One region of the Streptomyces sp. NPDC023527 genome, then DNA from elsewhere that is predicted to be linked to it. Evidence: riboswitches for the same ligand, from Rfam matches in the RefSeq annotation. Region 1 holds a riboswitch; each other region holds the start of a gene.
The links. A riboswitch is a leader RNA that binds a small molecule or an ion and turns the genes downstream of it on or off. The one in region 1 is predicted to bind cyclic di-AMP.
Positions count from the first base shown of each region.

Region 2: it holds a riboswitch for cyclic di-AMP, as region 1 does, so the genes downstream of both, ACZ303_RS18165 (C40 family peptidase) here and ACZ303_RS03455 (M23 family metallopeptidase) in region 1, are expected to answer to the same signal.
Region 3: it holds a riboswitch for cyclic di-AMP, as region 1 does, so the genes downstream of both, ACZ303_RS07625 (transglycosylase family protein) here and ACZ303_RS03455 (M23 family metallopeptidase) in region 1, are expected to answer to the same signal.

Region 1 is NZ_JBVHJJ010000001.1:737,289-747,476, reverse strand. Features, by position in the region: gene trmB (tRNA (guanosine(46)-N7)-methyltransferase TrmB) at 1-18, shown strand, start outside; gene ACZ303_RS03475 (PrsW family intramembrane metalloprotease) at 183-1,529, shown strand; gene ACZ303_RS03470 (hypothetical protein) at 1,624-1,923, shown strand; gene ACZ303_RS03465 (aldo/keto reductase) at 1,975-2,919, opposite strand; gene ACZ303_RS03460 (MFS transporter) at 2,980-4,449, opposite strand; gene ACZ303_RS03455 (M23 family metallopeptidase) at 4,510-5,772, opposite strand; cyclic di-AMP (ydaO/yuaA leader) riboswitch at 5,784-5,927, opposite strand; gene ACZ303_RS03450 (PP2C family protein-serine/threonine phosphatase) at 6,101-7,468, opposite strand; gene ACZ303_RS03445 (DEAD/DEAH box helicase) at 7,755-9,422, opposite strand; gene ACZ303_RS03440 (cold-shock protein) at 9,663-9,866, opposite strand; gene ACZ303_RS03435 (DUF6227 family protein) at 10,083-10,188, opposite strand, start outside.
Region 2 is NZ_JBVHJJ010000008.1:225,383-235,570, forward strand. Features, by position in the region: gene ACZ303_RS18155 (hypothetical protein) at 44-592, opposite strand; gene ACZ303_RS18160 (S1 family peptidase) at 1,095-2,168, shown strand; gene ACZ303_RS18165 (C40 family peptidase) at 2,297-2,770, opposite strand; cyclic di-AMP (ydaO/yuaA leader) riboswitch at 2,775-2,936, opposite strand; gene ACZ303_RS18170 (carboxylate-amine ligase) at 3,333-4,415, shown strand; gene ACZ303_RS18175 (MmyB family transcriptional regulator) at 4,733-5,554, shown strand; gene ACZ303_RS18180 (type III polyketide synthase) at 5,624-6,676, shown strand; gene ACZ303_RS18185 (MFS transporter) at 6,701-8,257, opposite strand; gene ACZ303_RS18190 (FAD/NAD(P)-binding protein) at 8,394-9,848, shown strand; gene ACZ303_RS18195 (response regulator transcription factor) at 9,865-10,188, opposite strand, start outside.
Region 3 is NZ_JBVHJJ010000003.1:139,507-149,694, reverse strand. Features, by position in the region: gene ACZ303_RS07655 (DUF2079 domain-containing protein) at 1-1,093, opposite strand, end outside; gene ACZ303_RS07650 (SurA N-terminal domain-containing protein) at 1,355-1,975, shown strand; gene ACZ303_RS07645 (nucleoside triphosphate pyrophosphohydrolase) at 2,010-2,978, shown strand; gene ACZ303_RS07640 (DUF6479 family protein) at 3,079-3,528, shown strand; gene ACZ303_RS07635 (cytochrome P450 family protein) at 3,562-4,815, shown strand; gene ACZ303_RS07630 (transglycosylase family protein) at 4,982-5,983, shown strand; cyclic di-AMP (ydaO/yuaA leader) riboswitch at 6,245-6,427, shown strand; gene ACZ303_RS07625 (transglycosylase family protein) at 6,431-7,168, shown strand; gene eno (phosphopyruvate hydratase) at 7,455-8,735, shown strand; gene ACZ303_RS07615 (FtsB family cell division protein) at 8,813-9,277, shown strand; gene ACZ303_RS07610 (DUF501 domain-containing protein) at 9,326-9,856, shown strand; gene ACZ303_RS07605 (Ppx/GppA phosphatase family protein) at 9,853-10,188, shown strand, end outside.

The sequences.
Region 1 (10,188 bases):
AGGCGGCGGGCGGCGTAGGTCCGGGGCGGGGTCGGGGACGCCATCGGAGGTGCCCTCAAGGGAGGAACCCTCCCGGAGGTGCCCTCAGGGACGCCATCCGGCCAGTGATGAACACAGTGATGTACCCCCCATGGGCGGAAAACCGTCCGTTGTGCGCTCGCGCCCTTGGTTAGGGTCATCGGGTGCATGAGTCCCCGTCCCATCAGCAGCCGACCGCCGGGCTCGCGCCCGCCCTTGGGCAGCAGCCGAGCTTTCCCGCCATGCCCGCGCCGGCGGGCTGGCAGTACAAGCCCCGCCGCGCCCTGTGGGACCACAAAGCGGTGCGCGCCGGCGCGCTGATCCTGCTGCTCGCCCTGTGCGGGCTGGTCATCCTCGCGCTGGTGCGCGAGCAGACCGGCACGGAGGGCTTTGTGGTCGGGCTGGGGCTGGCGGTGCTGCCGGTGCCGCTGCTGGTGGCGGCGTTCCGCTGGATGGACCGGGTCGAGCCCGGGCCCTGGCGGAATCTGATCTTCGCCTTCGCCTGGGGCGCGTGCGCGGCGACCCTGCTGGCGATCCTGGCGAACGGTTACGCCACGAAGTGGCTGCTGACGACGGTCGATGCGGCGCAGCGGGCCGACGCGGACACCTGGGGTGCCACCTTCATCGCGCCGGTGGTGGAGGAGAGCGCGAAGGCGGCCGCGGTGCTGCTGCTGTTCCTCTACCGCCGCCGCGACTTCAACGGCATCGTCGACGGCGTCGTGATCGCCGGTCTCACGGCCACGGGCTTCGCGTTCACCGAGAACATCCTCTACCTGGGCAACGCCTTCGCCAACGACCAGAGTTTCGGCTACTCGGGCCTGGGCTCGACGACGGCCGCGACGTTCTTCATCCGCGTCGTGATGTCGCCGTTCGCGCACCCGCTCTTCACGTCGATGACGGGCCTGGGCTTCGGCATCGCCGCGACCCTTCCCCCGCGTCGCCGGGTAGGGCGCTTCCTCGTACCGCTGGCGGCCCTGCTGACCGCGATGGTCCTGCACGCCGTCTGGAACGGTTCGGCGACCCTGCCGGCCTTCGGCTTCCTCGCCGTCTACAGCCTCTTCATGGTCCCGGTCTTCGGCGTCCTGACCTGGCTGACGATCTGGTCCCGCCAGAACGAGCTGCGCACCATCCGCGCCCACCTCCCCGCCTACCAGGCCGCCGGCTGGCTCACCCCGCCGGAGCCCATCGCCCTGTCCTCGATGCGCGCCCGCGGCATAGCCCGGGACGTGGCCCGCCGCACGGCCGGCCCGGCGGCGGCTCGCACGGTGGCCGAGTACATCTCCTTCGCGACGTCCCTGGCCTTCCTCCGCCAACGCGCCCTCAACGGCACCGCGGGCCCCGACTTCACGGCACGGGAGCAGGAACTGCTGCACCACTTGTGGCAACGCAAACACGTGGCCCAACCCCCACTGGCACAGGCTTCAGCGGCGGTGCCACGTCCGTTCGTGCCGGTGCAGCAGGGGTGGCCGGTACAGCAGCAGGGGTGGCAGGGGATGGGACGGCATCGCTGAGGCCGCCGGCGGGTGGCTGAGTCACACCGGCCCCCTGCGCCGCGCTGTGCGGAGTTAGCCTCAGAAGGGTTGTTCTCGATGCGGAGGTTTCGTGATGGCTGAGGTTCCGACGTCTGTAGTGGCTGCCGGTGGGCTCGTAGGGGGCTATGCCGTAGCCCGGTGGACCAAGAAGCGGCCGCTGGGTGGGGTGGCTCTGGCTGTTGCCGGGGGGCTCGCCGCTCGGCAGTGGGCCGGGACCGTGGGGCCGCAGAAGGCTGCCGCCCTTACCGGGCTTTATGTCGCCGCCTTCGCCGGGTCACATCCCCTGGCCAAGAAGGTCGGGGCCTGGCCTGCTGTGTTCGGGGTGGCCGGTGGGGTGGCGCTGGCTTCCTGGGTTGTGGAGAGCCGGGCCTGAAGGTTTGAAGGGGTGTGGGGGCCCGAACCCGGCCCCCCACACGTCGCAGGTCTACGCCGACGCTTCCGTCAAGCGCGTCAGTTCCGCCTCCGTCAGCCTCAGGTCCGCCACCGCCAGCAGCGCCGGCAGCTGGGCGGCCGTGCGGGCGCTGGCCAGGGGGGAGGCGACCGTCGGGCGGGAGGCCAGCCAGGCCAGGGCCACCGTCGCGACCTCGGTGTCATGGGCCGCGGCCACCTCGTCCAAGGTCGTCAGGACGCGGCGGCCGCGCTCGGACTCCAGGTACTTGCCGGCGCCCCCCGCGCGGGCGCTGTCCACCGTGGCGCCCGGGCGGTACTTGCCGGTGAGGAAGCCGGAGGCCAGGGCGTAGTACGGGACGGCGGCGAGGCCGTGGCGGGCGGCGATGTCCGCCAGGTCGCCCTCGTACGTCTCGCGGGAGACCAGGTTGTAGTGGGGCTGGATGGCGACGTACTTCGCCAGGCCCGAGGCGTCGGAGAAGGCGAGGGCCTCGGCCAGGCGGTCCGGGGTGACGTTGGAGGCCGCGATCTCGCGGACCTTGCCCTCCTTCACCAGGGCGTCGAGCGCGGTGATGAACTCCTCCACCGGCACCGACGGGTCGTCGTAGTGCGTGTAGTAGAGGTCGATGTAGTCGGTGCGCAGGCGGCGCAGGGACTCCTCGACGCCCGACTTGATCGTGGTCGCGGAGAGGCCGCGTGCTTCGGGGTAGCCCGCGCCGATCTTGGTGGCCAGGACGATGTCGGCGCGGTTGCCGCGGGCGGCGAACCAGTTGCCGATCACCGTTTCCGATTCGCCGCCCTGGTTTCCGGGGGCCCAGGCGGAATAGACGTCGGCGGTGTCGATGAAATTGCCGCCCGCCGCCGCGTAGGCGTCCAGGACCGCGAAGGACTCCGCCTCGTCCGCCGTCCAGCCGAAGACATTGCCGCCGAGGGCGAGCGGGTGGACGGAGAGGTTGCCGATCTTCTTGTGAGTGTCAGCCATGTGTGGGTGCAACTTCCTTGTGGCAGTTGATATTCCGCCCCCCTTGGCCGATGGGATGCCCTATTGCGGTGCCGGCGCCGGCAAGGGCTCCTTCCGCCGCGTCGACAGCGGTGCCGCGATCGATTCCAGCGAGCGCCGTTCCGCCCGTACCGCCAGGAACGCCGCCACCAGGCCGGCCGCGCACATCAGCGCCGCGCCGATCCGGAACGCCAGCACCGTGTCCCCGACGACGCCGCTGCTCGTCAGGCCGGAGAACAGCAGCGGGCCGCTGATGCCGCCCGCCGCCGTGCCCAGCGCGTAGAAGAAGGCGATGGCCATGGCCCGGGTCTCCATGGGGAAGATCTCCGACACCGTGAGGTACGCGCTGCTCGCGCCCGCCGACGCGAAGAAGAGGACGACGGCCCAGCAGGCGGTGAGGGTATGGGCGGTCAGATGGCCGGCCCCGAAGAGCCAGGCCGTGCCGAAGAGGAGGAGGCCGGACAGCAGATAGGTCGACGAGATCATGATGCGTCGGCCGAGGGTGTCGAAGAGCTTGCCGAGCAGCAGCGGGCCCATGAAGTTGCCCGCCGCGATCACCGCGAAGAAGTAGCCGGTGCGGGAGGTGGACACGTCGAAGAACGTGGTCAGGATGGCGCCGAAGCCGAAAGTGATCGCGTTGTAGAGAAACGCCTGGCCGATGAAGAGCGACAGGCCGAGGATCGCGCGCCGACGGTAGTCGGAGAACACCGTGCGGGCGATTTCGCCGAAGGTGATGGCGTCCCGCTGGTGAATGGTGATCTCGCCCTCGGGCGGCGGGAGTTCGGTGCCCTTCTCCGCCTCGACGCGCCGCTCGATCGACGTCACCAGCTTTTCGGCCTCCTCTCCCCGCCCGTGGATGAACAGCCAGCGGGGACTTTCCGGCACATGGCGGCGTACGACGAGGATGACCAGGCCCAGGACGACGCCCAGCGCGAAGGTCAGCCGCCATCCCACGTCCGGCGGGAAGATGGCCGTGTCCAGCATCGGGATGGACAGCAGCGAACCGCCGACCGCGCCGAGCCAGAAGCTGCCGTTGATGATCAGGTCGACCCGGCCGCGGTAGGTGGCGGGGATCAGTTCGTCGATGGCGGAGTTGATGGCCGCGTACTCGCCTCCGATGCCGAAGCCGGTCAGGAAACGGAACGCGAAGAACCACCAGGAGGAGAAGGAGAGCGCGGTCAGCGCGGTCGCCGCCAGATAGACGGCGAGGGTGACGATGAAGAGCTTCTTACGGCCGAACTTGTCGGTCATCCTGCCGAAGAACAGCGCCCCCGAACACGCCCCCGCCACATACAGCGCCGCCGCCAGGCCCGTGACCTGGCCGGATGTGATGGGCAGGCCGCTGCCCTCCTCGGACAGCCGGCCGGCGATGTTGCCGACGACCGTGACTTCGAGGCCGTCCAGGATCCATACCGTGCCGAGGCCGATCACCACCGTCCAATGCCAGCGTGACCAGGGCAGCCGGTCGAGCCGAGCAGGCACTGAGGTGGTGATCGTCGCGTTCGTCGTCACGCAGGCCGGGTATCCCCTCGCGCGCCGACCATGCGCGACCGAGGGCCGCGCCCGGCGGGTCTACGGGTTCAGGCCCCGCGCCCGCAGCCACGACAGCGGGTCTATCGGCGAGCCGCCACCCGGCCGTACCTCCAGATGGAGATGCGGGCCGGTGACGTTGCCGGTCGCGCCGACCCTGCCGATCACCTCACCGGCGGCGACCTTGCCGGACGTGACCACCATCGACGACAGATGACAGAACCACAGCTCCGTCCCGTCATTCAGCCGCAGCACGACGCGGTAGCCGTAGGCGCCCGCCCACCCGGCCTGGACGACCGTGCCGCCGGTCACCGCCCTGACGGGCGTGCCGGTCGGGGCGGCGAAGTCCTCGCCGGTGTGGTTCGCGGACCACATATTGCCCGCCTGCCCGAAACCGGCGGTCAGGGTGTACGAGCCGACCGGGAGGGTGTACGAGCCCGAGCGCGACCCCGAACCCGCGTGGGAGCGGTCGGTGCCGGCGGACCTGCCGGTGCTGTTGCTCTTGGCCGGAGCCTCTTTCTTCACCGGTTTCTTATCCGGGCTCTTTCGCGCAGGCGCCGCCTCCGCCGCATGCTCGGCCTCGGCCCCTTCCCGAGAGGCGGCCTTCCCCTCCGAAGTCTCCCCCTCCGAAGCCGCCGCCTCCGCTTCGGCGGCCTTCGCCTCGGCGGCCTTCTCCGCCGCCGCCTGCCGCTGCGTCCGCGCCGCCGCCTGCGCCGTGGACTCGCGCGCCTGGTCGTCGGCGGCGCTCTGCTGGTGCTCGGCCTGCTGGAGGATGCGGGCGCGGAGCGCCTCGCCGGCGTTCGCGGTGCCGCGGGCCGCCTCCTCGACGGACAGGCCCGCCTGACTCAGCGGCTGGTCGGCGCCGGGTGCCAGGGGCGGCGCCACAGAAACAGAATCATTCGTACCGGATGTCCCGCCGCCGGTCAGGAACGCGCCCACGCCGGGTATCCGCGACAGGTCCGGCATGGATATCGGCGTCGCCGGACGACTCTGGGCGCTCGCCATTCCGCCGGCGCCCACCGCCGCCATGACGCCGACGCCGAGCACCGCGCCGCTACGGGCCATCGTGCCGCCACGCTGTTTGACGACCCGGTGCCGACCACGGGCCGGGGTGCCGGGCTGGGGCTCGTATGCCGGTTCCGCCGGTTCCGGTTCATGAACCGGTGCGTATGTCGACTCGTATGTCGGCTCGTACGTCAGCCCGGACTCCGGCCCGGATATCGGCCCGGATATCGGCTCGTACCCCGACGGCACACGCGGCCCGTACAGACCGTCACCGCCGGCAGGCTCGTTGGTGGACGCCACGAAGGCGCACTCCTTTCCTTCCTTCTCGCCTACCGGGTTAGCTGACGGGTTCGGAGCAGGAAGGTCTCCTACGAGCCGGAGTGCGGCCCGATTCACCCCAGGGTGGTGGTTCCCCGGTTCCCAGATGCTGCTGGTGGATCAGGTGCTGCTGTGCCCGAGGGATTCGGCGAAGGCGCACGGTGCCGCCACTTGCGGCGGGTGTGACGACCGTACGCCGTTATCGAACGTTAATAGACCTGACGGCCGGAATCCAAGCCGAAAGCGTGAACTGGCGGGCCTTGGCCCGACTTTGCCACTTCGCAGCGCCATTCCTCGGAAAGCGTTCGGATCACGACCGGCTACGGACGGTATCGGCCGCCTTCTGCGCGGCGGCCGTCGTCACCCCGGCCGTCTCCGTCACGGCGTGGTGGTGGCGCCCGTCACCGCGACGGAGTGCCAAGAGGGCCATGTCGTCGGCGTTCTGACCGCCCGAATGGCGGGAGACGTCCACGACGAGGACGTCCAACAGGGCCTCGGGGCTCCTGAACGGTCGGCCCGCGAGGCGCCTGCGCGGGTCGTAGAAGACGCCGTTCCCGTCCCTGGCCTCGGTCATCCCGTCGGTGAACAGCAGCAATGTGGCCCCCGTGGGGAACGCCCACTCCTCCGCCCGGTCCGGCCACGCCCCCAACTCCCCCATCCCCAGCGGCAGCGCGGGCACGCTGGGCTCCGCCTCGCCGACGCGGCCGTCCGGGTAGAGCAGAAGGGGCGGCGGATGGCCGCGGTTGAGCAGGCGCAGCACGGGGACGTCGGCGGGCATCTCCGCCAGGACGGCGGTGGTGAAGCCCTCGAACTGATCCAGGTTCGCGCGCCGGGTGCCCTCTCTCTGCAACGCGCGCTCCAGCCGCGCCGCGACCCCCTCCAGGGTGCTCTCCTGCTCGGCCGCCTCGCGGAAGGCGCCGATCACCACCGCGACCGCCTCCACCGCCTCCAGCCCCTTGCCACGCACGTCGCCGACGATGACGCGTACGCCGTACGGGGTGTCCTGGACGGCGTACAGATCGCCGCCGATACGGGCGTCGGCCTGGGCCGCGACATAGCGCGCCGCCACCCGCAGCGCACCGATGCGGGCCGGGGGTACGGGCAGTACGGCGCGCTGCGCCGTCTCCGCGATGCCCCGGGCCGAGGCGAGCTGCCGATGTCGGCGGCGGGCGATGCGGTTGATGCCGAGGGCGAGGAGGGAGACGACCGCGATGGTGAGGACCTCGGTCACCGACCGCGCGGAGTCGTCCGCCCGCTCGTAGAGCTCCAGCCCGATCGCGGCGGCCACGGCGGCGAGGGCGGTGGCGGCGGTGGCGCGCAGGGAGTAGAGGGACGCCGCCACGAGAGGGGCGGCCGAGAGGAAGGGGGCGCAGGTGTAGGAGGGCGGGGTGCAGAGGTCGAAGACGACACCGCCGCCGATCAGGACGGCCGGGAGCCGGTGTGCGGCACGGCCCGCCGCGCGGGCTCCCCGCGACCGCGAGTGACCGTTGCGCTCGGTGGGCCGGGCGCCCGGTGGGCGGCCGGCGGGTTCGGAGCGGCGCCGGGGACGGTCGGGGCGAGGACGCCCGGGATGCCCGGCACTCCCGGCACTCCCGGAACGATCGCGTCCGGGGCGCTCGGAGCAGCGTACGGGCGTGCTGCGCGCGGTTTCCCGCCCTGGCCCGTCTCGCTTCCCCACCGTGCTCTCTCCTGACCGGCCGACCCGCACATCACCCCTCCCACCCTTACGGGTGCCGCCCGCCGAGTCGAACGCTGATGCGCCATCCGGGGTGCAATTCGTACGGGGTTCAGGGGTGCGTGGGGGGCGTGCGGCCGGACAGGGGGCGCACAAGGGGGCTCAGCGCCCGGCAGATCCGATCGGCGCCCAGCTGATCCGATCAGCGTCCACCGGGTCCGATCACCGGGTCCGATCGGCGCCGGCGCACATCGCCGGGTGCGCAAGGGCGCGCACCCGGCACCGTGCGTCAGGCCGTGGAGGAGCGGCGGCCGCCGCCGGTACCGCCACCGCTGCGGCGCGGCCGGCCCACGGCGTTGCCGGGGCGGGGGCCACCGGAACGGCGCGAGCGCTCGCCGCCGCCGTTGCCGGCACCGAAGCCGCGGAAGCCACCGCCGCCGTTGCCACCGGAGGAACCGGAACCGCCGGTCTCCGTGCGGGTGCGGGTGCGGCCGCCCCGGCTGCCGCGCGAGCCGCCGGAGCCGCCCGTCGCGCCGGACCCGGAACCACCGCGCGAGCGCGACGACTTACCGGCGCCCTGCGGCTGGGGCTGTACCGGCGGCGTGATGACCACCGCGACACCACTGGGCTCACGCGCACCGGTGATGCGGGCGAGCTCCGGGTCGCGGGGGTGGGTGTTGATGACGTTCGGGGTGATCTTCGCCGTGGCCATCATGCGGCTCATCTCGCGCCGCTGCTCGGGCAGGACGAGGGTGACGACCGTGCCGGACTCGCCCGCGCGCGCCGTACGGCCGCCACGGTGCAGGTAGTCCTTGTGGTCGACCGGCGGGTCGATGTTCACCACGAGGTCGAGGCCGTCGATGTGGATGCCGCGCGCGGCGACGTTGGTCGCGACCAGCGCGGTGACCTGGTCGGTGCGGAACTGCTCCAGCGTGCGGTTGCGCTGCGGCTGGCTCTTGCCGCCGTGCAGCGCGGCGGCCCGTACGCCCTCGGACAGCAGCTTCTTCACCAGGCGGTCGGCGCCGCGCTTGGTGTCCACGAACATGATCACGCGGCCGGGACGGGCGGCGATCCGGGTGACCGCGTCCTTCTTGTCCTGGTCGGTGAGGTGGAAGAGGTGGTGCTCCATGGTGGAGACCGCGCCCACCGACGCGTCGACGGAGTGCGTCACCGGGTCGGTGAGGAAGCGGCGCACGAGGCGGTCGACGTTGCGGTCCAGGGTCGCGGAGAACAGCATCCGCTGGCCGTCCGGGTCGACCTGGTCGAGCAGCTTGGTGACCTGCGGCAGGAAGCCCATGTCGGCCATCTGGTCGGCCTCGTCGAGGACCGTGATCGTCACGTCGCCGAGCTTGCAGTCACCGCGCTGGATGAGGTCCGCGAGGCGGCCGGGGGTGGCGACCAGGACCTCGGCGCCGCGCGCCAGGGTCTGGGACTGGCGGCCGATCGACATGCCGCCGACGACGGTGGCGATCCGCAGGTTGACGGCGGTCGCGTACGGGCTGAGCGAGTCGGTGACCTGCTGCGCCAGCTCTCGGGTGGGAACCAGCACCAGGGCGAGCGGGCGCCCGGCCTCGGCACGGCGGCCCGCCGTACGGGCGAGCAGCGCGAGGCCGAAGGCGAGGGTCTTGCCGGAGCCCGTACGGCCGCGGCCGAGGACGTCGCGGCCGTTCAGCGAGTTCGGCAGCGTGGCGGCCTGGATCGGGAACGGCTCGGTGACGCCCTCGCGGGTCAGCGTGGCGAGCAGGCCGTTCGGCATGTCCAGGTCGGCGAAGGACTCCACCGGCGGCAGCGCGGGGGTCGTGGCGACCGGCGTCTCGAACTCGCCCTGCAGAGGAGCGGCGGACCGGCGGGGCTGACCGCCGCGGGCCGGCTGGCCGGCGCGGGAGCGCGCGGGGCGGGAGGAGCCGCCGCGGTCCGGAGAAGAGGAGGAGCGGGCAGGGCGGGCGGAGCGAGTCATACGGGGACCTTCCCTCAATGGGGTGGCACGCCCGGAATGAGGACTTCGCATCGCGAGGCCGTCCGGGAAAGGACGGGCGGCGGAAAAGCCTGGGCGCGCTGGTGCGGGGGCAACAATGGGGCCCGCACCCAGTGGTGCGGGCCCCATTGCGTCAAGCGTCATGCGATGCCCGGTGTGGACCGAGGGCCCTGACCCGAAGGTCTCAAGGGCCCGTCAGGTCGACCGGGCGGGCACGGAACGTCAGGCGGCGGTGATGTTCTCCGCCTGCAGGCCCTTCTGGCCCTGCGTGACGTCGAAGGAAACCTTCTGGCCCTCGAGCAGCTCACGGAAGCCGTTGGAGGCGATGTTCGAGTAGTGGGCGAAGACGTCCGGGCCGCCGCCGTCCTGCTCGATGAAGCCGAAGCCCTTTTCCGAGTTGAACCACTTCACGGTGCCAGTAGCCATGTCTATCTCCTTGTGAATGGGATGGGCCCCACACCGGACAGACCGGCTAAAAACAAAAATGCGCCTTCGGCTACATAACCGTCAGGCGCACACGAGTTCATGGGTACCACAACTGCAACTCGAACGACCATAGCACAGCTCGGCGGCCCCCGTAACCCCCCTCTTCCGCCGATCACTGCCGCACCGGCCCGCGATCCGGGCCCTCCACCCCTACGGCTACAGCTCCACGCCCTGCGCGCGGGCGTGCCGGTCCGCCGCCACCTCGGCCTCCGCCTCGTCGAGATAGACCTCGCAGACGAGCCTGCCGTCGGTGTTCAGGTTG
Region 2 (10,188 bases), on a different contig from region 1:
CGGTCGGGCAGGGACCCGGCGCACGCGGCCCCGCGCCCGGTCCTCAGCCGCCCGGCCGGCAGCGACGGCGGTAGTAGGAGTAGGTCAGAGCCAGGACCAAAGGGCCCCACAGGACGAACAGGCCGCTGACCGTGACGGCCAGCATCTGCCACCACACGCTGCCGTACGCACCGTCGGAGAAGCCTGCGAGGTGGAACGTACAGAGGAACCAGTCGACCAGCAGACCGGTGAAGAAGAGACCGCCGAGCGTGCCGGGCACGATCACCGCGAAGGGCGGGACGCGCCTGCCACGGAGCACCGGCACCCAGCGGGGCACGATCTCGCCCCACTCGCGCACCAGGACGAGGCAGAGCAGCGCGAAGGTCTCGGACAGCAGACTGAGTCCGGCGACGTAGGACACATTGGCCCACCGTCCCCACGTCATGTGCGGACCGTCGATGCCCATCATGAAGTCGAACCCGATGGGCAGTCGCCACAGACATACAGGGAGGGCCAGCAGGGGCATGAGGCGGACCGCACGCACCGCCCAAGGCGGCACAGGCCGCTCGGTCCCTGTCGCCACCGTCGTCGCACTCATCTCGCTGATCGCCATGTGATCACTCTTGCGGGTCCCCGGCTCCCGAGGATCACGCGCGGGGACGAGCCACCTCCCCCGCGCGGTGGAGACCCGGCTCACCCGGCCGTCGCGGTGACGAGCACGTCTTGCGCACCCCTCCCCCGCAGCTGTGAAGGTGTGGCGGAGGAAGGGCCGTTCGGAGGTGAAGTGAGCGGTATCCGGACAGCCGCGGCCCTTCCTGTCCGCTCACCGCTCAACGGGGCGTCCTCGCCGGACGCGCCCGTTGACGAGGGCGACCATCGGAGCGCCCGCGGACACGGAACCCGGGCGGCCGGTCCGCATCCACGACCGAATGTCGCTCTTGAACACCGTCCGAACCCGTCGCGACACTGAGCGGTGATTGACATGGACGCGACCGACTCATCGGCGTCCCTCTCGCGCCCGTGCCCCCACCTCATCACACGGACGTCCACATCTCGCGTACGCCCTCCACGCCCGGACATGATGTCACCGGGCACTCCCCCACAGGAGGTCACGAGTGATCCACTCACGCATTCCCGCACGCCTTACGGTCCTGACCGGTACGGCTGCCGCGCTCCTGGCGACGGCGGCGCTCACGCTGCCGAGCGCCCACGCGGCGCCCGTGCCCGCCCCGCACCCGCTCTCCGCCACCCAGGCGGCCGAGCTCGGGCAGCGACTCACCGCGGATCTCGGCGCGGACGTCACAGCCGGCTCGTACTACGACGCCGCGGCGCGCAAGCTCGTCGTCGGCGTCCTCGGCGAGGCGGCCGCCGCGAAGGTACGGGCCGCGGGTGCCGAGGCCAGGACGGTCGCGCACTCGGCGGCCGAGCTCGCCTCGGCGCGCGACACCCTGAAGGAGAAGGCCTCCATCCCCGGGACCACCTGGGCGGTCGACCCGAAGAGCGACAAGGTCGTCGTCACCGCGGACAGCACGGTCGAGGGGGCCGGGCTGACGCGACTGGAGAAGGTCGTCGCGGGCCTGGGCGACAAGGCCACGCTCAAGAGGACGGCCGGTAAGCTCCGTCCGCTCATCGCCGGCGGCGACGCCATCTGGGGCAGCCGGGTGCGCTGCTCGCTCGGCTTCAACGTCACCAAGGACGGCAAGCCGTACTTCCTGACCGCCGGGCACTGCGGCAACGCGTCGCCGGACTGGTCCGCCTCCCAGGGCGGCGCGAAGATCGGCTCGACCGAGAGCTCCACCTTCCCCGGTCACGACTACGCGATCGTGCGCTACACCGCCGAGGTCGAGCACCCCAGCGCGGTGGACCTCTATGGCGGCACCCAGAACATCGCCCGGGCGGCCGAGGCGACCGTCGGCGAACGGGTGCGGCGCAGCGGCAGCACCACGCAGGTCCACGACGGCGTGGTCACCGCTCTCGACGTCACCGTCAATTACCAGGAGGGTGCCGTCGAGGGCATGATCGGCACCACGGTCTGCGCCGAGCCGGGCGACAGCGGCGGAGCGCTCTTCGACGGCGACGCCGCCCTCGGTCTCACCTCCGGTGGCAGCGGCAACTGCTCGTCCGGCGGTGAAACGTTCTTCCAGCCGGTACCGGCCGCCCTCCAGGCGCTCCAGGCCCAACTTCCCTGACACGCGGACAGCCTGGCCTCCCTGACGCGCGCCGACACCAGCACACGGCCCCCGCCGCCCGTCTCCGGGCAGCGGGGGCCGTGTCCGCGCGTACGGGCCTCGTGGTGCGGGGCCCGGGGCGCCGGGCGTCAGTTGACGCGCCCGTACCAGACGCCGCTCGTCCAGATCTTCTCCAGCCGGACGGACGCGCCGGGCTTGGGCGAGTGCCAGATCTTGTTGTCGCCGGCGTAGATGCCCACGTGGTAGACGTTGCTGCCGGAGTGGAAGAAGACGAGGTCTCCGGCCTGGCGGGAGCCGGCGGACAGGTGCCGGGTCTTGTTGTACTGCTGGGCCGCGGTGCGCGGCAGCGTCTTGCCGACCTTCTTGAAGGAGTAGAGCGTCAGGCCCGAGCAGTCGAACCGGTTGGGGCCCGCGGCGCCGTACTGGTAGGGCGAGCCCTTCTTGGAGGCCGCGACCTTCAGGGCGGCCTGGCCCGCGGTGGCCGCCTGCGCGTCACCGGACAGGCCGGGCAGCAGCATCGAGGCGGTCACGGTGGCGGCGGTGAGAACCGACGCGGCTCCGGCCCGGGAAACGAGCGCGGGTATGCGAGGGAACGCAGACATGACAAAACCCTTCGTCATCCGCCTGCGAAAGATGACCTGTCGGGTTCGGGCTGTCGAAGTTGCCCGGCCATGGATATGGCTTCACCCCAAGGACCACCGCGATCGTGGTCCGTCGTGCTTGGGTCTCCCGCTCCTGCCGATCCATTCGAATCTGCTCCGCACCCGTGCGGCGGCAGGACTCGGCGTCCGCCCGGGTCGCCCGCCTCGGTGACGGGATCTTGTGTTCGATCCAAGATCCTGCATCACGAAGTGCCGGAATCAGGCGTTCAGATGCCCTTCTGTGAACTTCTTCACTTCACGGCCATTCCCGGAACCGGGGTGCGCATTCACACCGCACGGATCGACTGAATCCTTTATTCGCAGCGGAGTTGGGAGATCTCCGCAGGCCGTCGCGCGGAGATCCTCGTAAGTCCTTCGAGAGATCTTCATGGCGACTGAAATCGAGTCACATGGCTTCACGGAAGACGGGTACGCGCAGGGGTGCGCGGCGTCTTTGCGTCAGAAACGGGCGGCGGGCGCGTCGGCGCGGTTCGCCGGAACGGCGTGGGGGTAGCCCTACGGCATGCTCACCCTAGGGATCGAGGAGGAGTATCTTCTGCTCGACCCGGCCACCGCCCTGCCCGTACCGATGGCAGAGCAGGTCTGTGCGGCGCTGGACCTGGAGCCGGTCGTATGCGAGCGGGAGATACAGGCGGAGCTGTTGCAGGCCCAGGTGGAAGTCGCCACCCCGGTCTGTGCGGACCTGGCCGAAGCGAGCAGGCACCTGCTGCGGCTGCGCCACGCGGTGAGCTCCGCCGCCAAGCGGACCGGTTGCCGGATCGCCGCGAGCGGGACGTCACCGCGCGCGGGCCTGGTGCCCGTCCCCGTGACGCGCAGCCCGCGCTATCTGGCCATGCACAGCAAGGCCCCGCAGCTGGTCGACGAGCAGTTGGTCAACGGGATGCATGTGCATATCGCCATCCCCGACCGCGAAATGGGCGTCGGCGTCCTGAACCGGGTCCGGCCGTGGCTGCCCGTCCTGGTCGCCATGGCGGCGAATTCCCCCATGTGGCACGGCCAGGACACCGGGTTCGCCAGCTGGCGCACCGTGGTCTACAGCCGCTGGCCCGTCTGCGGACCGCCCCCGCACTTCGCCGGCCTGGCCGACTACGAGGAGCGGATCGAGGCGCTGTTCGTCGCCGGGGCGATCACCGACCGGGGGCAGCTGTACTGGCAGGCCCGGCTGTCCGACCGGTATCCCACCATCGAGGTCCGGTGTCTGGACGTACAGCTGCGGGTCGACGACGCCGTCATGCTGGCCGGGGTCGTCCGGGCGCTGGTGGCGACCGCCATCCGTGAGGAGAAGGCCGGTCCGCTGACCTCGCACTGCAGCCCGGAGCTGCTGAACGCGGCGAACTGGCATGCGGCCCGGCACGGTCTCGACGGGGTGCTAGTGGACCCCGAGGGCAAGCGGCGCGACGCCGACGACGTCGTGTGCACCCTCCTCGGCCACATAGGGCAGGCGTTGGAGGAGGCGGGCGACACCCAGCAGGTGAACGCGCTGGTCCACCGGCTTCTGCGGCGCGGCACCCCGGCGGACCGGCAGCGCCGGGTGCTGGCCAAGGAGGGCCTGCGGGCGCTCACCGACCTCATCACCGAACCGTGAGCCGGCGGTAGGCATCACCTTCGGGCCCCACCAGGGACCCGGGGCTCATAACGCCGCTCTCGGCAGCTGCCTGCGGATGTTCCCCACCCACTGGGCGCCCGGACGGTCGGTCAGTGAACGAATGGTCCCTCTCCTTCGGCAGCCATTCGGCCCACGGTGACGTTGGCCAGGTCAGCGGCACCCCCGTGACTGCTGACCCGTTCCTCGATCATGCAGTAAGGATGCGATCATTTCTGCCGGGAACTTTTCACTGGAAAAAGTTGCCTATGAAATCGGCTTCCTCTGGCGGTGCCGGTCGTGATATTGGGGGAACACCGTTGGACAAGGAAGCGTTGCAGGCTCTGCTCCGTGAACGACGGGCGCACATCGCCCCGGAGGACCACGGGCTGGCCCGCCCCTCGCGCCAGGGCCGGCGGGCGCCGGGTCTGAGCCAGAGCCAGATCGACCAGCTGTTGCACCGCACCCACGGCACCTACAACCGGCTGGAGACGGGCTCGTACCCCAATCCGCCGGAGGACCTGCTGCGGGACGTCGCGCGGCTGCTGGCCTTCACCGAGCACGAGTGGACGTCGCTGTGGCTCTACGCCGTGCACCGCGACCCCCCGTACCCGCTGCACCAGCGGTCGGGGACGGAGATACCCCGGGCGTGGCAGGACGTCGTCGACGGGCTGTCCCACATGGCCTATCTCAACGACCAGTCCTGGCGCGTGATCGCGCACAACGACGCGTTCGCGGAGATGTTCCCGCGCGGCGAGGTGCCGGAGAACACCATGCGGTGGATGACGCTCCACCCCGAGGCCCGCACGGTGCTCACGAGCTGGCGCGAGCACTGGGTGCCGATGATCCTCCCTCAGATGCGGGCCGCGGTGGCCGCGCTGCCGCACGACGAGACCCTCGCCGAACTGGAGGCGGACATCCTCGCCGACCCGGTGGTCGGACCGCTGTACGAGGCGGGCGGGCGCGCGTACGTCCATCCCGACGGCGACGAACGTCCCCTGCTGCACACGACGAAGGGCCCCGGCTGGGTGTCGCTGTGCAGCGCCGAGCCCCTGGCGTCGCCCCGCGCGCGCCTGATGGTGCTGGTCTTCCGCCCCGGCGAGCGGGCCGCCCCCACCCGCCGGGCCATGCTCCACGCGTGATGACCTGATAGGAAGGCGGCGCCCGCACCCCGCGCACAGGCCGCCTGCCCTACTCAGTGGAGCCCTTCCGTGACACCGCACATATCCCGCCCCGCCATCGCACTGCCGAGCCACAGAGTCTCCACCGACGACATCTGTGACGACATACGGGCTCAGCATTCCCGCCACCCCCGCCTGGAGTCGATGGTGCGGGTGGCCCGGGCGACCGGGGTGCGGACCCGCCGCTTCACCCGGCCGCTGCACTCCCCCACCGTCTCCGGCACCGCGGCGATCGAGGAGCGCAACCGGGTGGCGTTCGCCGACTCGGCCCGCCTGGCCGAGCAGGCCGCGCGCACCGCGCTGGCCGGGGCGGGGCTGGAGCCGTCCGCGATCGACTGCGTCGTCACCAGCCACACCACGTCATGGGCCGTGCCCGGGCTGGACATCCACCTCATGGGCGCACTGGGTCTGCGCCCCGACGTCCGCCGGATCCCGATGTCCTCGCTGGGCTGCGTCGGGGGCGCGCAGGCCCTCGTCCGCGCCGCCGACCACGTCCGGGCGCACCCGGGCAGCCGGGTCCTGGTGGTCGTCGCGGAGACCATCAGCACCCTCTACAACCACCGGAACACCACCTTCGAGTCGATGATCTACAAGGCGCTGTTCGGCGACGGCGCGGGCGCCTGCCTGGTCACCGACGCGCCCCTGGGCCCCGGTCTGCGGGTCGAGGACACCTGGGAGTACCTGCTGCCCGACAGCCACGACTGCTACTGGGGCCGGCTGGACGGCGACGGGCTGCACTTCGACTCCACCCGCGCGGCGACGGAGGCCGCCGGCGGTGTGATGCCGGCGCTGCGCGGCTGGCTGGACCCGGAAGAGACGGCCGGCGAGCCGGCGTGGGCGATCGTCCACCCGGGCGGGCCGCGCGTCCTCGACGACTCCGCGCGCGGCCTCGGCCTCGACGACGAGACCCTGCGGCACTCCTGGAGCAGCCTGCGGGAGAACGGGAACCTGGGTGGGGTCGCGGTGCTGGACGTCCTCGCCCGTACGCATGACGACCCGCCCGCCGAAGGCGCGTCGGGGGTGCTCCTCGCCTTCGGGCCGGGCTTCATGGCCGCCGCGTGCCGGGGCACCTGGTGCGCCTGACGGGCCCGCCCGCCGTGCGCGTGGTCAGTGGGCGGAGTCTGCCCTGAAGCCGCCCGGCACCAGCACGACCGCCAGGACGACGGCCGCCGCCACGATGCCCACCGACACCAGGGCGGCGACGGACAGGGCGTCGTCGAACGCCGACCTCGCCGTCCGCAGGACGGCCCGGCCCGACTCGCTGTCGTGGCCGAGGGACCGGGCCACCTGGTCGGCGCCGCCCACCGATTCGCGCGCGCTGTCCAGGTCGGCGCCGCGCACCCGGTCCGGCAGGCCGGTCATCCGCGAGCGGTAGAGCGTGCCGTGGACGCTGCCGAGCAGGGCGACGCCGAAGCCGATGCCCAGTTCGTACGCGCTCTCGGAGACCGCGCCCGCCTGCCCGGCGCGCTCCGGGCGGACGGCCGCCACCAGCACCGCGGCCGAGGCGGTGATCGCCATGCCGTCGCCGAGGCCGAAGGTGACCAGGGCGACGGCGACCACCGGGTAGCCGAGGGGCTGCGGTGCGGCGGCCAGCAGGACGAAGCCGCAGAGCAGGGCGGTCAGACCCGCCGTCAGTACGGGCCTGACGCCCGTCCGGCGCAGCAGCCACGGCGTCAGCAAGGAGGAGGCGAGCGCCGCGAGGGCCACCGGCAACGTCCGCACCCCCGCCGCCAGGGCGCTGTAGCCGTGGACGTACTGCAGCCACAGGGAGATCAGGAAGAGGGCGGCGCCGATGGCCATCATGGCGATCAGCGTGGCCAGCGCGGCGGCCAGGAAGGTCCGGTCGGCGAACAGGCGGACGTCCAGCAACGGGTCCGCGCTGTCCAGCTGGCGGCGTACGAACCAGGTCAGCGCGGCCAGTCCGACCAGCAGCACCGCCAGGTCGGCCGGGCGGAATCCGCCGGCGAGGTGCTTGATGCCCCAGGCGGTGGCGATGACCCCGGCCACGGAGAGCACCGCGGAGGGGAAGTCGAGGGCGTGGTGGGAGGGGCTGCGGTACTCCGGCAGCAGCAGGACGGCCGCGACGAGGGTCACGGCCACCACGGGGACGTTCACCCAGAACGCCGCCGACCAGGAGTAGGCGCTCACCAGCACGCCGCCCACCAGCGGGCCGATCGCCGCGCCCGCCCCGGCCACGGCGGCCCAGATCCCGATGGCCAGGGTTCGCTCGTGGGCGTCGGTGAAGATGGTGCGGATCAGCGACAGGGTGGACGGCATGACCATCGCCCCGCCGATGGCGAGGAGGACCCGGCCGGCGATCAGTTGCAGGACGCTGTCGGTGAGACCGGCGGTGGCGGCGAGCACCGACGCCGCCCCGAACACGGCGAAGCCGAGGACGAACAGCAGCCTTCGGCCCAGCCGGTCGCCCACCGCGCCGGCGGTGACGAGCAGTCCGCCCAGCACCAGACCGTAGATATCGATGATCCACAACTGTTCCAGGGCGTCCGGCCGCATCTCCTTGATGAGCGACGGCAGGGCCACGTTGAGGATCGTGGCGTCCATGGCGACCAGCAGGAGGCTGGCGCACAGGACGGCGAGCATCGCCCAGCGCGCGGAGCCGGCCGGGTGCGGGTCGGCGGGGCCTGCTGCGGGGACGGGGTCCACGAGGGGGAACGTAACCCGCGCCCCGGTGGGTCGCATCCCGTGCACCGGGGGCTTCGCGCCACTGTCGGCCGGCGGGGTTCCGGTGCGCGGCCCGCTGGGCAGGGTGCTTCACGGCTCTACAGCCTCTGGGGGTGCGGTGGGACGGGATGTGGTCGTCATCGGCGCCGGTGTGGCCGGCACCAGTGTCTTCGTGCAGTTGGTACGGGGCCTCCCGGGCGCGCGGACGCCCTGTCCGGTCCGTTCCCTCCGGCTGGTGGACCCTCATGAGCCGGGGTGGGGGCTGGCCTTCGGGGACCGCGACCCGCTGCTGCTGTGCAACTCCGCCGCCGGGATCAACTCCCTGCTGCCGGACCGGCCCGACGACTTCGTCGCCCACCTGCGCGAGCACGGCTGGACGGGCGGCGGGCAGGACTGCGTGCCGCGGGCGCGGATGGCCGAGTACTGCCACGACCGGTACGTCCGGGCCCGGGAGCGGGCGGCGGCGCTCGGCGTCGAGGCGGGGCATGTGCGGGCCGCGGCCGAGTCGGTCGGCACCGGCGGCGATGGGTACCGGGTGCGGCTGGACGACGGCCGGGAGCTGCGCGCCGACGACGTCGTCGTCTGTGTCGGGGTGCACCGGCCGCGTGTCCCGGACGGCTTCGCCGCGTTCGTGGACCACCCGCGCTATCTGGACAGTCCCTATCCGGCCGCCCGGCTCCGCCGCCGGCTGCGGCCGGGCGGCCGGGTGCTGGTGCTCGGCAGCCACCAGTCGGCCGTCGACGCGGCGCTGCTGCTGTGCCGCGACGGTCATGAGACCACCCTGACCTCGCCGTCGGGCCTGCTGCCCGCGGTGCGGGTGTCGCTGGCGGCGCCCGTACGCGACTTCCCGCCGCTGGAGCGGATCGCCCGGCTCGACCCGGCCGATCCGCTCCTGGCGGAGCGGTTGCTGCGCTGCGCGGTGGAGTCGGTGCGGCTGCTGAGCCGGCTGCCGCTGCGCCGGCAGTCCTCCCGCGCGGCCGACCCCCTCCAGCGCCTGCGGGAGGAGACGGCGCTGGTGGAGGAGGGCCTCCTGGGGTGGCCGGGCGTCATGGTGCCGCTGATGGAGGCGTTCATCGCCCTCGGGCCGACGCTTCCCGCCGCTCGCCGCCGGGCGCTGATGGAGCGTTTCGCTCCGCTGATCGGGCGCTATGTCACGGCGTTGACCGTGGTCAACGCCCGGCGGCTGCTGGCGCACGCCGAGTCCGGCGCGCTGCGCCTGGCGCGCTCGTACCCCTCGGCCGTGGCCTTCGAGGAGGGTGCCTGGCGGGTGGAGCGGCCCGGGGCCGCGCCGGAGCGCTTCGACCACGTCGTCAACGCCACCGGTTTCCTCCCGCCGGTCCTGCGCTGGGACCGCGACGGCACCGCCCTGCACCTCACCGACCCACCCGGGGCGGGGGCGGCCGTCGACCATCTGGAGGCCGATCTACGGGTGCGGCGCCGGCCCGGAGCGGCGCCGGAGCGGATCCGGGTGGTGGGCGTCGGTACGCACGTACGCGTCCCGTTCGCGAATCATCTGCGCAATGTGGTGCGTCAGGCCGGGGAGGTCGCGGGCCGGTTGGCCGCCCCCGAGTGAGCGGTCGGCCCCGGGGTCACTCCAGCAGGCCGCGCCGCATGCCTTCCGCGACGGCGGCGGCACGGTCGGACACCCCGAGCTTCTCGTACAGCCGCTGTGTGTGCGTCTTCACGGTGCTGGCGCCCAGATAGAGCTCGGCGGCCAGCTGCGGAATGCTCTTGCCCTCGGCGAACCCGCGCAGCACCTGGCGTTCGCGTTCGGAAAGGATCGTAGGGTCGCGGTCGGCGCGCATCCGGATCTCGTCCACCAGCCCGCCGGTCAGCTCCTCCGAGACCACCTGCCCGCCGCTCGCGACCTTCAGCACGGCGTCCACGATCTCGGACCGCCGGGCGTCCTTGGC
Region 3 (10,188 bases), on a different contig from region 1:
GCAGGTGGTGCGCGTAGGAGGTCAGCCAGGGGCGGCGGCTTCGCCGGGCGCCGTCGAGCGCGTCGGTCAGGGCGATGAAGACGATGGGCATCAGCACCGCGCTGTAGTGCCAGTCGGTGCCCCAGTAGTGGTCGTCGTGGGAGACGAACCGCCAGCCCAGGGTGGGCAGCGCGACGAGCAGCAGCGGGGAGCGCAGCGCGAGGAGGCCGGTGGTGGGCAGCAGCACCCACAGCAGGGTGCGGACGGCGGTGTCGACGGGTATGACCGGGGCGGGGCCGCCACCCCCGCCGATCTTGTTCCAGTAGTCGTAGGCGCCGCCGGTGTTGAAGCCGGGGATGACCACGCCGAGCGCGAGGGCGGTGGCGGCGAGCCCGAAGGAGACGAGGCCGATGGCGAGCGCGGCCGCGCGCGGCTCCCCGCGGGTGCCGCGCAGCCTGATCAGGACGACCGCGCCGACGGCGGCCACCGTGACCCCGAGGTCCTCCTTGACGAGGACGAGCGGCAGCGCCCACCACATCGCCGCCCGCCAGCGGCCGCGCACCACCGCTTCCAGGGAGAAGGCCAGCAGCGGCATCGCGAAGGCGATCTCGTGGAAGTCGAAGTCGACGGCGCGCTGCACCCCCCACGAGAGCCCGTACGCGATGCCGATCGCCAGTCCGCGCTTGCGTCCGAGCAGCCCGGCGGCGAGCCGTGTGACGGGCAGGGCGGACAGCGCGAAGAGCGCGGCCTGCGCGACGAGCAGGGTGACCGGGGAGGGGAACAGCCGGTAGAGGGGTGAGAGGAGCGCGGTGACCGGGCTGAAGTGGTCGCCCAGGACGTTGGTCCCCGGCCCCTTCAGGTCGGCTATCGGGGCCTGGAAGTGGGCGTAGCCGCGTATGGCCTGCTCGAAGATGCCCAGGTCCCAGGACATCGTCAGCATCCGGCGGTGCCGGCACACCGACACCGCGGTGAAGAGGACGAAGAGGACGGCGGACACCCAGTACGGATCGAGCCGCGGCGAGCGCAGCGCGGCGGCGCGCGACCGGCTGCCGTCCGCCGCCGCGGCCGCTCGCCGGCCCGTCGCCGGCACGGTGGCGGCTGCGGCCGAGTCCATGGGGGAGTCCGTTTCTGTGAGTCCGCGGGGATGGAGCGGGGGTGAAAAAGAACTGTCGGAAAAGATACGCGGAGCCCGCGCCCGTCCGGTCCCCCTTCATGAGACGGGCCACCCCCGGGTCTGGTTCAGCCCCCGTTCATCCCGTCTTCTTCCGGTCCGCGCATCCCCACGAACCGCGAATCGTTGGTCGAATCGGTGGTCCGGATCACACCGACTCCCTAACATCGAGGAACCGTCGCACGATCTTTGCCGGGAGGCTTCATGATCCGCCGAAGGACCGCGCTCGCCGTCTCCGCCGTCGCGCTGCTCGCCGCGACGCCCGCCCTCACCGCCTGCGGCTCGACCGCGCACCCGGGGGCCGCGGCCGTCGTGGGCGACGACCGGATCACCGTCTCCGAGCTCCAGCGCCAGGTGGCGGACGTGCGTGAGGCGCAGCGGTCCTCGCCGCAGAGCCAGCAGCTGACGGCGAACAGCGCCCGGCTCGGCCAGGACACGCTCGTACGCCTCATCCAGTACCGGATCGTGGAGAAGGCCGGCAAGGACAACGGCGTCGAGGCGGGCCGTCGCGAGCTCCAGGAGCAGCGCACGCAGGTCGAGCGGGCCAACGGCGGCGCGGAGGCGGTGCACGCCCGGTTCCTCGCGCTCGGCATCGCGCCCGACCAGATCGACCAGGCCCTGGCCATGGAGCTGGTCCGCACGAAGCTCGACGCCAAGTTCGGCGCCGAGCGCACCAACCAGCTGCTGATGCGGACGTCCGACTCCCTGCGCGTCGACGTCAATCCCCGCTACGGCACCTGGGACGCCAGGCGCGGTACGACCCAGCCCGCGCGCGAGCCGTGGCTGCGCGCCGCCACCCCGCCCCTGGGGGAGCGCCCGGCCTGAGCCGCCGTGCCCGCCGTCGCCTAGGCTCGGCAGCGTGAACGACTCCGCACCTGGCCGCATCGTCCTGCTCACCACCAGCCACCGGGTCGCCCCCGGGCTGCTGTCCTGGCCGGCCTGGCAGGCGCTCCGCGCCGCCGACCGGGTGCTGTGCGCCGACCCCGCCCACCCGCAGCTGCCCTATCTGCGGGAGGCGGGGATCGAGGTCGAGCACGGCTCGGCCACCGCCCGCGAGCTCGTCGACTACTGCCTCGCAGGGCGCGGCGCCGTGGTGCTGGCCGCCGCCGACGGCGAGCCGGCGCTCACCGACGGCCTGGCCCGCCTGGCCGGCTCCGGCCGCGAGTCGATGCCGGCCCTGGAGCTGCTCCCCGGTTCGTACGACCTGCCCGGTGCCCGGCTCCTGGACCTGGTCCAGGTGATGGACCGGATCCGGGCGGCCTGCCCGTGGAGCGGGGTCCGCACCCACGAGGACCTGGCGAAGTACGCGCTGGAGGAGATGTACGAGCTCCTGGAGGCCATCGAGACCGGTGACCGGGAAGCGCTGCGCGAGGAGCTCGGCGACGTGCTGCTCCAGGTCGTCTTCCACGCCCGGATCGCACAGGACGACGCGGACGAACCGTTCTCCGTCGACGACGTGGCGGCCGTGATCGTCGACAAGCTCGTCCACCGCCACCCGCACGTCTTCGGCGAGGAGTCCGCCGAGACGCCCGAGGACGTCAGGGCGCACTGGATGCGGACGAAGGCGGCCGAGAAGGGCCGCGCGTCGGTCACCGAGGGCGTACCGCTGGGTCAGCCGGCCCTGGCCCTCGCCGCGAAGCTGGCCTCCCGGGTCCGTTCGGAGGGCATCGACGTCACCCTCCCGTCCGGGGACGGCGTCGGCTACGAACTGCTGGCGCTGGCGGTACGGGCCGAGGCGGAGGGCGTCGACCCGGAGACCGCCCTGCGGGCCGCGGCCCGCACCTTCCGCGACGCGATCCGCGCGGCGGAGGACAGGGCCGGGGCCTGACGGCCCGCCGAGGGGCCACCGACGGAGGGCGGCGACTCTTCGGGCACCCGTTCGGCCTAGGTGCCGACTTGTCCGGGCGACCTCCGGGTACCCGAGACGCATGCGCATCGACAACATCGACCACACAGAGATCGCCGCCCCGCACTGGCTGGGCGGCATCGCCCCCTTCATCGTCGGCCTCTTCGTCGTCGCCCTGCTGATCGCCGCCGTCGCCAAGGGCCTGCGGAAGCGGGAGCAGGAACCGCCGCCCCCCAGCCAGCCGCAGCGGCGCATGGGCTCCTGGCAGACCCGGGAGGAACACGAGACCGGCCCGGAGTCGCCCGACCACGGGCCCGGCCACAACGACGAGGACGGCACGGTCGGCTATGTGACCCAGCACCACGAGTCGGACGAGCTGCACCCCGAGGCGGACGGCGAGCGCGTCCTGCCGCACGAGGTGCGCAACCCCGGCAGCCACCCGGAGGAGCCCTCCGAGGAGCGCAAGAAGTGGAACCCGGGCAGCAGCGGCAGCTTCGGCAGCGGCGGCAGCCGTGGGCCCGGCGGCCACTGAGCCGCGCCCGGACACCCCTAGTAGCGTCGGGGCGTGCCCGACAAGAACGCCACGCCCCCCGCCCCGCCCCTGTTCACCTGGGAATTCGCCGCCGACCCCTACCCGGCGTACGCCTGGCTGCGCGAGCACGCCCCCGTGCACCGCACCGCCCTGCCCAGCGGCGTCGAGGCCTGGCTCGTGACCCGCTACGCCGACGCCCGCCAGGCCCTCGCCGACCAGCGGCTCTCGAAGAACCCCGTGCACCACTCCGAGTCCGCCCACGGCAAGGGCAAGGTCGGCATCCCCGGCGAGCGCAGCGCCAATTTGATGACGCACCTGCTCAACATCGACCCGCCGGACCACACCCGGCTGCGCCGGCTGGTCTCCAAGGCGTTCACCCCGCGCCGGGTCGCCGAGTTCGCCCCGCGCGTGCAGGAGCTGACGGATCAGCTCATCGACGCGTTCGTGGACAGAGGGGAGGCCGACCTCATCCACGAGTTCGCCTTCCCGCTCCCCATCTACGCCATCTGCGACCTGCTCGGCGTCCCGCGCGAGGACCAGGACGACTTCCGGGACTGGGCGGGCATGATGATCCGCCACGGCGGCGGGCCGCGCGGCGGCGTCGCCCGCGCGGTGAAGAAGATGCGGACCTATCTCGCGGAACTCATCCACCGCAAGCGGGAGAACCCCGGCGAAGACCTCATCTCCGGACTGATCCGGGCGAGTGACCACGGCGAGCACCTCACCGAGAACGAGGCCGCGGCCATGGCCTTCATCCTCCTCTTCGCCGGTTTCGAAACAACTGTGAACCTGATCGGTAACGGAACCTACGCGCTGCTGCGCCACCCGGAGCAGCGCGAGCGCCTCCAACGCGCCCTCGCGGAAGGCGACGAGAGCCTGCTGGCGACCGGCGTCGAGGAGCTGCTGCGCTACGACGGACCGGTGGAGCTCGCCACCTGGCGGTTCGCCACCCAGGACCTGACGATCGGCGGGCGGCGCATCACCGAGGGCGACCCCGTCCTCGTCGTCCTGGCCGCCGCCGACCGCGACCCGGAGCGGTTCGCCGAGCCCGACACCCTGGACCTCGCCCGCCGCGACAACCAGCACCTCGGCTACGGGCACGGCATCCACTACTGCCTGGGCGCCCCGCTCGCCCGGCTGGAGGGCCAGGCCGCCCTCGCGACCCTGCTGCGCCGCCTTCCCGACCTGCGTCTGGCGGCCGATCCGGACGACCTGCGCTGGCGCGGCGGGCTCATCATGCGTGGACTGCGCACGCTGCCCGTCGAGTTCGATGTACCTACCAGATGACCCCGCCTCATATCACGTGACCTGCACGTGACCTGCGCTACATCTGCTTGTGACTCACGGGGCCCGTCGCTATGTTCGACGACCACATCCGCCCAGCCACACGAGAGGCCATCGCATGCGCTCCGGGAACGGTCGACATCGCAGACCCCGCCAGGTACCCGCCATCGTGGTCGCGGCCGGCGTGACGGGCTCCGCGCTCGCCATGCCGCTGCTCGCGGCCACCGGTGCGAACGCGGCCGACGCCCCGACGTGGGACCGCGTCGCCCAGTGCGAGAGCGGTGGGATGTGGAGCGCCAACGCGGGCAACGGCTCGTACGGCGGACTCCAGCTCACGCAGGAGCTGTGGGAGCAGTACGGCGGCCGGGTGTACGCCCCGCGCCCCGACCTGGCGAGCCGCTCGCAGCAGATCGCCGTCTCGGAGAAGATCCTCCAGAGCGGCGGCGCGGATACCTGGCAGAACTGCGGTACGTCGGCCGGCCTGGCCAAGGACAGCAAGGCCCCCGAGGTCAACCCCGGAAGCGCGAAGTCCCCGGAGCCCGCGGAGGAGCCGGCCGAGGAGCCCGCGAAGGACGAGCCGGCGAAGGACGAGCCCACGAAGGAGGCGCCGGCCAAGGAGGCGCCCGCCTCGCGCACGCCGGAGCACACCCCCTCCGCGCCCACCTCGCCGAAGCCCGAGCCCTCCGCCCCGACGAGCGGTCAGCCGGAGGGCGGCAAGCACCGCAAGGACCCCGGCGCCACGCCCACGGGCGACCCCACGGGTGATCCCACGAACGACCCCACCGAAATCCCGGCTCCCGGCGACTCGTCCACGCCGTCGCCCTCCAACTCCCCGTCGAGCATGCCCCCGCTGCCCCTTCCGCCCCCCTCGCACCTCCCTGGCAGCTCCGCCATGGACGGCTCGGACGATGCGGACGGCTCGGACGGCACGGGCAAGCACCGCGCGGAACCGCCGCGTTCGGACGACGGGCGCCCGTCCCGCGGCGACGCCCGTACGGAGCAGCCGAAGGCCGGCGACTACACCGTGCGTCCGGGTGACAACTTGTCAGCCATCGCCGAGGAGCACTCCGTCAAGGGTGGTTGGCATTCGCTGTACGAGGGCAACGAGAAGGTGGTCGGATCCGATCCGGATCTGATCCTTCCTGGTCAGCGCCTTGAGATAGGTAAATAGTGCGATAGTTCGGGGGGAATGTCCGTTCCAGTCGAAAGTGAGACATGGGTCTCCCTGCCTTTTGACGGAAGGGCATCCTCCCGAACTTCAGCCACCTGCTCCCACCTGCGCAAATGTCATGTTTCCGGGGGTAACTTGGGTCAACTGTGGCTGGAAAGAGGGGTTTGAACCCTCAGCCCGACTGTGTTTACCGTCGTGACCGCTCGCCACCGCGAGCACCACGGCCGCCACGCCGAATCCTGCCGGCGGCCGGCGGAGTCGTCGCGTTAAGCGCCGTAGGCAGGAGCGGGGGAACCAAGGTAGGCGCCGGAACGGTCCGTCGGTCAGCGACCGGCGGGGGCCGGAACGGCTTGGGGTGAAGCCGGATGTGCTCGCACAGCCGGCCGGGCGAACTCACTAGCCCGAACCCGACAGCTCACCTCGTAGGCGTCGGTGAGGAAACGACTCATGTCCAAGGGCAAGCACCGTCGTCCGTCCAAGGCCGTCCGCATCGTCACGCTCGCCGGTGTCACCGGCGCCGCGGTCGCGGCCCCGCTGATGATCGCCTCGTCCGCGAACGCCGCCTCCGTCGACACCTGGGACAAGGTCGCCCAGTGCGAGTCGACCAGCAACTGGTCCATCAACACCGGTAACGGCTACTACGGCGGCCTGCAGTTCTCCAAGAGCTCCTGGGACGCCGCGGGTGGCGGCAAGTACGCCGCGTACCCGCACCAGGCCTCCAAGAGCCAGCAGATCGCCGTCGCCGAGAAGCTGCTCGCCATGCAGGGCCCGGGTGCCTGGGGCTGCGCCCCCGGCACCGGTCTGGCCGCCGGTGGTGCGAAGGCGAACGTCGACACCGGTTCCGGTTCGGCCAAGGCCGACCGCTCCACCACCTCCACGAAGTCGCACGCCGACCGCAGCGAGCGCCAGACGCCGCCGAAGAAGGCCGCGCCCAAGCACGCCGCGCCGCAGGCCGTCGAAGAGGACGAGGCCCCGGCTCCGAAGCAGAGCGCCCCGAAGCACGCCGCCCCGAAGTCCTTCAAGAAGGGCGACGGCGAGTACCAGGTCAAGGAAGGCGACACCCTCGGCAAGATCGCCGAGGCCAAGAAGGTCAAGGGCGGCTGGGAGAAGCTCTACGACCTGAACAAGGACGTCGTCGAGAACGCCGACCTGATCTTCCCGGGCCAGCAGCTGCACCTCGGCTGACCCGGCGGGCCGGCCCCCGCGCCGCGCCCCCGTTCCACCCGCAGCGGACCGCCCCGCTCCGACGCGCCCCCCGGGCGTGCGCCGGAGCGGGGCTCCGCCGTTTCCCGAGGGTTCCCGCTCCGGTTCACCGCTCGGCGAACACCCCGGCCATTCGTCCCGTGATCTCGGCGTTTGTGTTGTTCTTTCCGCTTTCCGGGCCCGAGAAGGCGATCCGACGGCAGGGGGACCCTCCGGGGCCCGTTAGGCTCGGGGTGCAGAACTCCAGACACACATGAAGGAGACCCTCGTGCCGTCCATCGACGTCGTCGTAGCTCGCGAGATCCTCGACTCGCGAGGCAACCCCACGGTCGAGGTCGAGGTCGGCCTCGACGACGGCTCCACGGGCCGTGCCGCCGTGCCGTCCGGCGCCTCGACCGGTGCCTTCGAGGCCATCGAGCTCCGTGACGGTGACAAGAACCGTTACCTCGGCAAGGGCGTCGAGAAGGCCGTCCTCGCCGTCATCGAGCAGATCGGCCCGGAGCTCGTCGGCTACGACGCCACCGAGCAGCGCCTGATCGACCAGGCCATGTTCGACCTGGACGCCACCGACAACAAGGGCTCGCTCGGCGCCAACGCCATCCTCGGCGTCTCCCTCGCCGTCGCGCACGCCGCGTCCGAGGCCAGCGACCTCCCGCTGTTCCGCTACCTGGGCGGCCCGAACGCGCACCTGCTGCCCGTTCCGATGATGAACATCCTCAACGGTGGGTCGCACGCCGACTCCAACGTGGACATCCAGGAGTTCATGATCGCGCCGATCGGCGCGGAGTCCTTCTCCGAGGCCCTGCGCTGGGGCGCCGAGGTCTACCACACGCTGAAGGCCGTCCTGAAGGACAAGGGCCTCTCCACCGGCCTGGGCGACGAGGGCGGCTTCGCCCCGAACCTCGGCTCCAACCGCGAGGCCCTCGACCTCATCCTCGAGGCCATCAAGCAGGCCGGCTACACCCCCGGCCAGGACATCGCGCTCGCGCTGGACGTCGCCGCCTCCGAGTTCTACAAGGACGGCTCGTACAACTTCGAGGGCAAGACCCGCTCGGCCTCCGAGATGACCGACTACTACGCGGAGCTCGTCGCCGCGTACCCGCTGGTCTCCATCGAGGACCCGCTGTTCGAGGACGACTGGGACGGCTGGAAGACCCTCACCGACCGCCTCGGCGACCAGGTGCAGATCGTCGGTGACGACCTGTTCGTCACCAACCCCGAGCGCCTCGGCCGCGGCATCGAGGAGGGCGCCGCCAACGCCCTGCTGGTCAAGGTCAACCAGATCGGCTCGCTGACCGAGACCCTCGACGCCGTCGAGCTGGCCCAGCGCAACGGCTTCAAGTGCATGATGTCCCACCGCTCCGGCGAGACCGAGGACGTCACCATCGCCGACCTGGCCGTCGCCACCAACTGCGGTCAGATCAAGACCGGCGCCCCGGCCCGCTCCGAGCGCGTCGCCAAGTACAACCAGCTGCTGCGCATCGAGGAGATCCTCGACGACGCCGCGGTGTACGCCGGCCGGAGCGCTTTCCCGCGCTTCAAGGGCTGAAGGGCTTAGCCTCACTACGTCCCCGGCCACGGTCCCGTACCGTGGCCGGGGACGTACGTTCGTAACGGGGAGGCGATGTGGCGGCTGACCGGTTCTCCACCGCTGTCAGGCTCAAGGCGCTCGGTTCGGCGCTCATCCAGGGCCCCACGGCCCGGGTCTACCGCGCCAAGCCGCCCCGCCGCTCCCGGCTCACCGGCCGCGCGGCCCTCCTCGCGCTCGTCGTCTGCTCGCTGGTCGTCGCGCTCGCCTACCCCATGCGCCAGTGGGTCACCCAGCGCTCGGACATCGCCGACCAACGGCACCAGACCGAGCGGGCGCGCGAGGAGGTCCAGCTGCTGCTGGACCGCAAGGCGCGCCTGGAGGACCCGGCGTACGTCGAGCAACAGGCGCGCGAGCACCTGCACTACGTACGCCCGGGCGAGACCGGCTACAGCGTGGTCGACGGCAGCGCCTCCGCCCAGCGGCCCAGGGACCAGGGCACCGCGGACCGCCCCTGGTACAGCAACCTCTGGGACGGCGTGGACACCGCGGACGCCTCCTGAGCCGCCCACCGAACCCCGATTCCGAGAAGACCGAGCACGAGCGAGCACATGGACACCCCTCCTCCGAAGACCGAGCCCACCGAGCCCACCGACGCGGACATCGCGGCGTTCAAGGAGCAGCTCGGCCGGCCGCCGCGCGGCCTGCGCGCCATCGCCCACCGCTGCCCCTGCGGCAACCCCGACGTCGTCGAGACCCAGCCGCGGCTGGAGGACGGCACGCCGTTCCCGACGCTGTACTACCTCACCTGCCCGCGCGCGGCCTCCGCGATCGGCACGCTGGAGGCGGACGGCGTCATGAAGGAGATGAGCGCCCGGCTGGCGACGGACCCCGAGCTTGCCGCCGCCTACCGCGCCGCGCACGAGGACTACATCACGCGCCGTGACGCCATCGAGGTGCTGGAGGGCTTCCCGAGCGCCGGCGGCATGCCGGACCGCGTGAAGTGCCTGCATGTCCTGGTCGGTCACTCGCTGGCCGCCGGCCCGGGCGTCAACCCGCTGGGCGACGAGGCCATCGCGATGCTGCCCGAGTGGTGGGCGAAGGGCCCGTGCGTGAACCCCTGCGGAGGTGACGAGAAGTGACGCGTGTCGCGGCGGTCGACTGCGGTACGAACTCCATCCGGCTCCTGGTCGCCGATCTGGACCCGGCGACCGGCGAGCTGACCGAGCTCGACCGGCGGATGCGGATCGTCCGGCTGGGCCAGGGCGTGGACCGCACCGGCCGGCTGGCGGACGAGGCGCTGGAGCGCACGTTCGCCGCGTGCCGGGAGTACGCGGACGTCATCCGCGACCTGAAGGCCGAGCGCACCCGCTTCGTGGCGACGTCCGCGTCCCGCGACGCGGAGAACCGCGCGGACTTCGTGCGCGGCGTCGTGGAGATCCTGGGCGTGGAGCCCGAGGTGATCAGCGGTGAC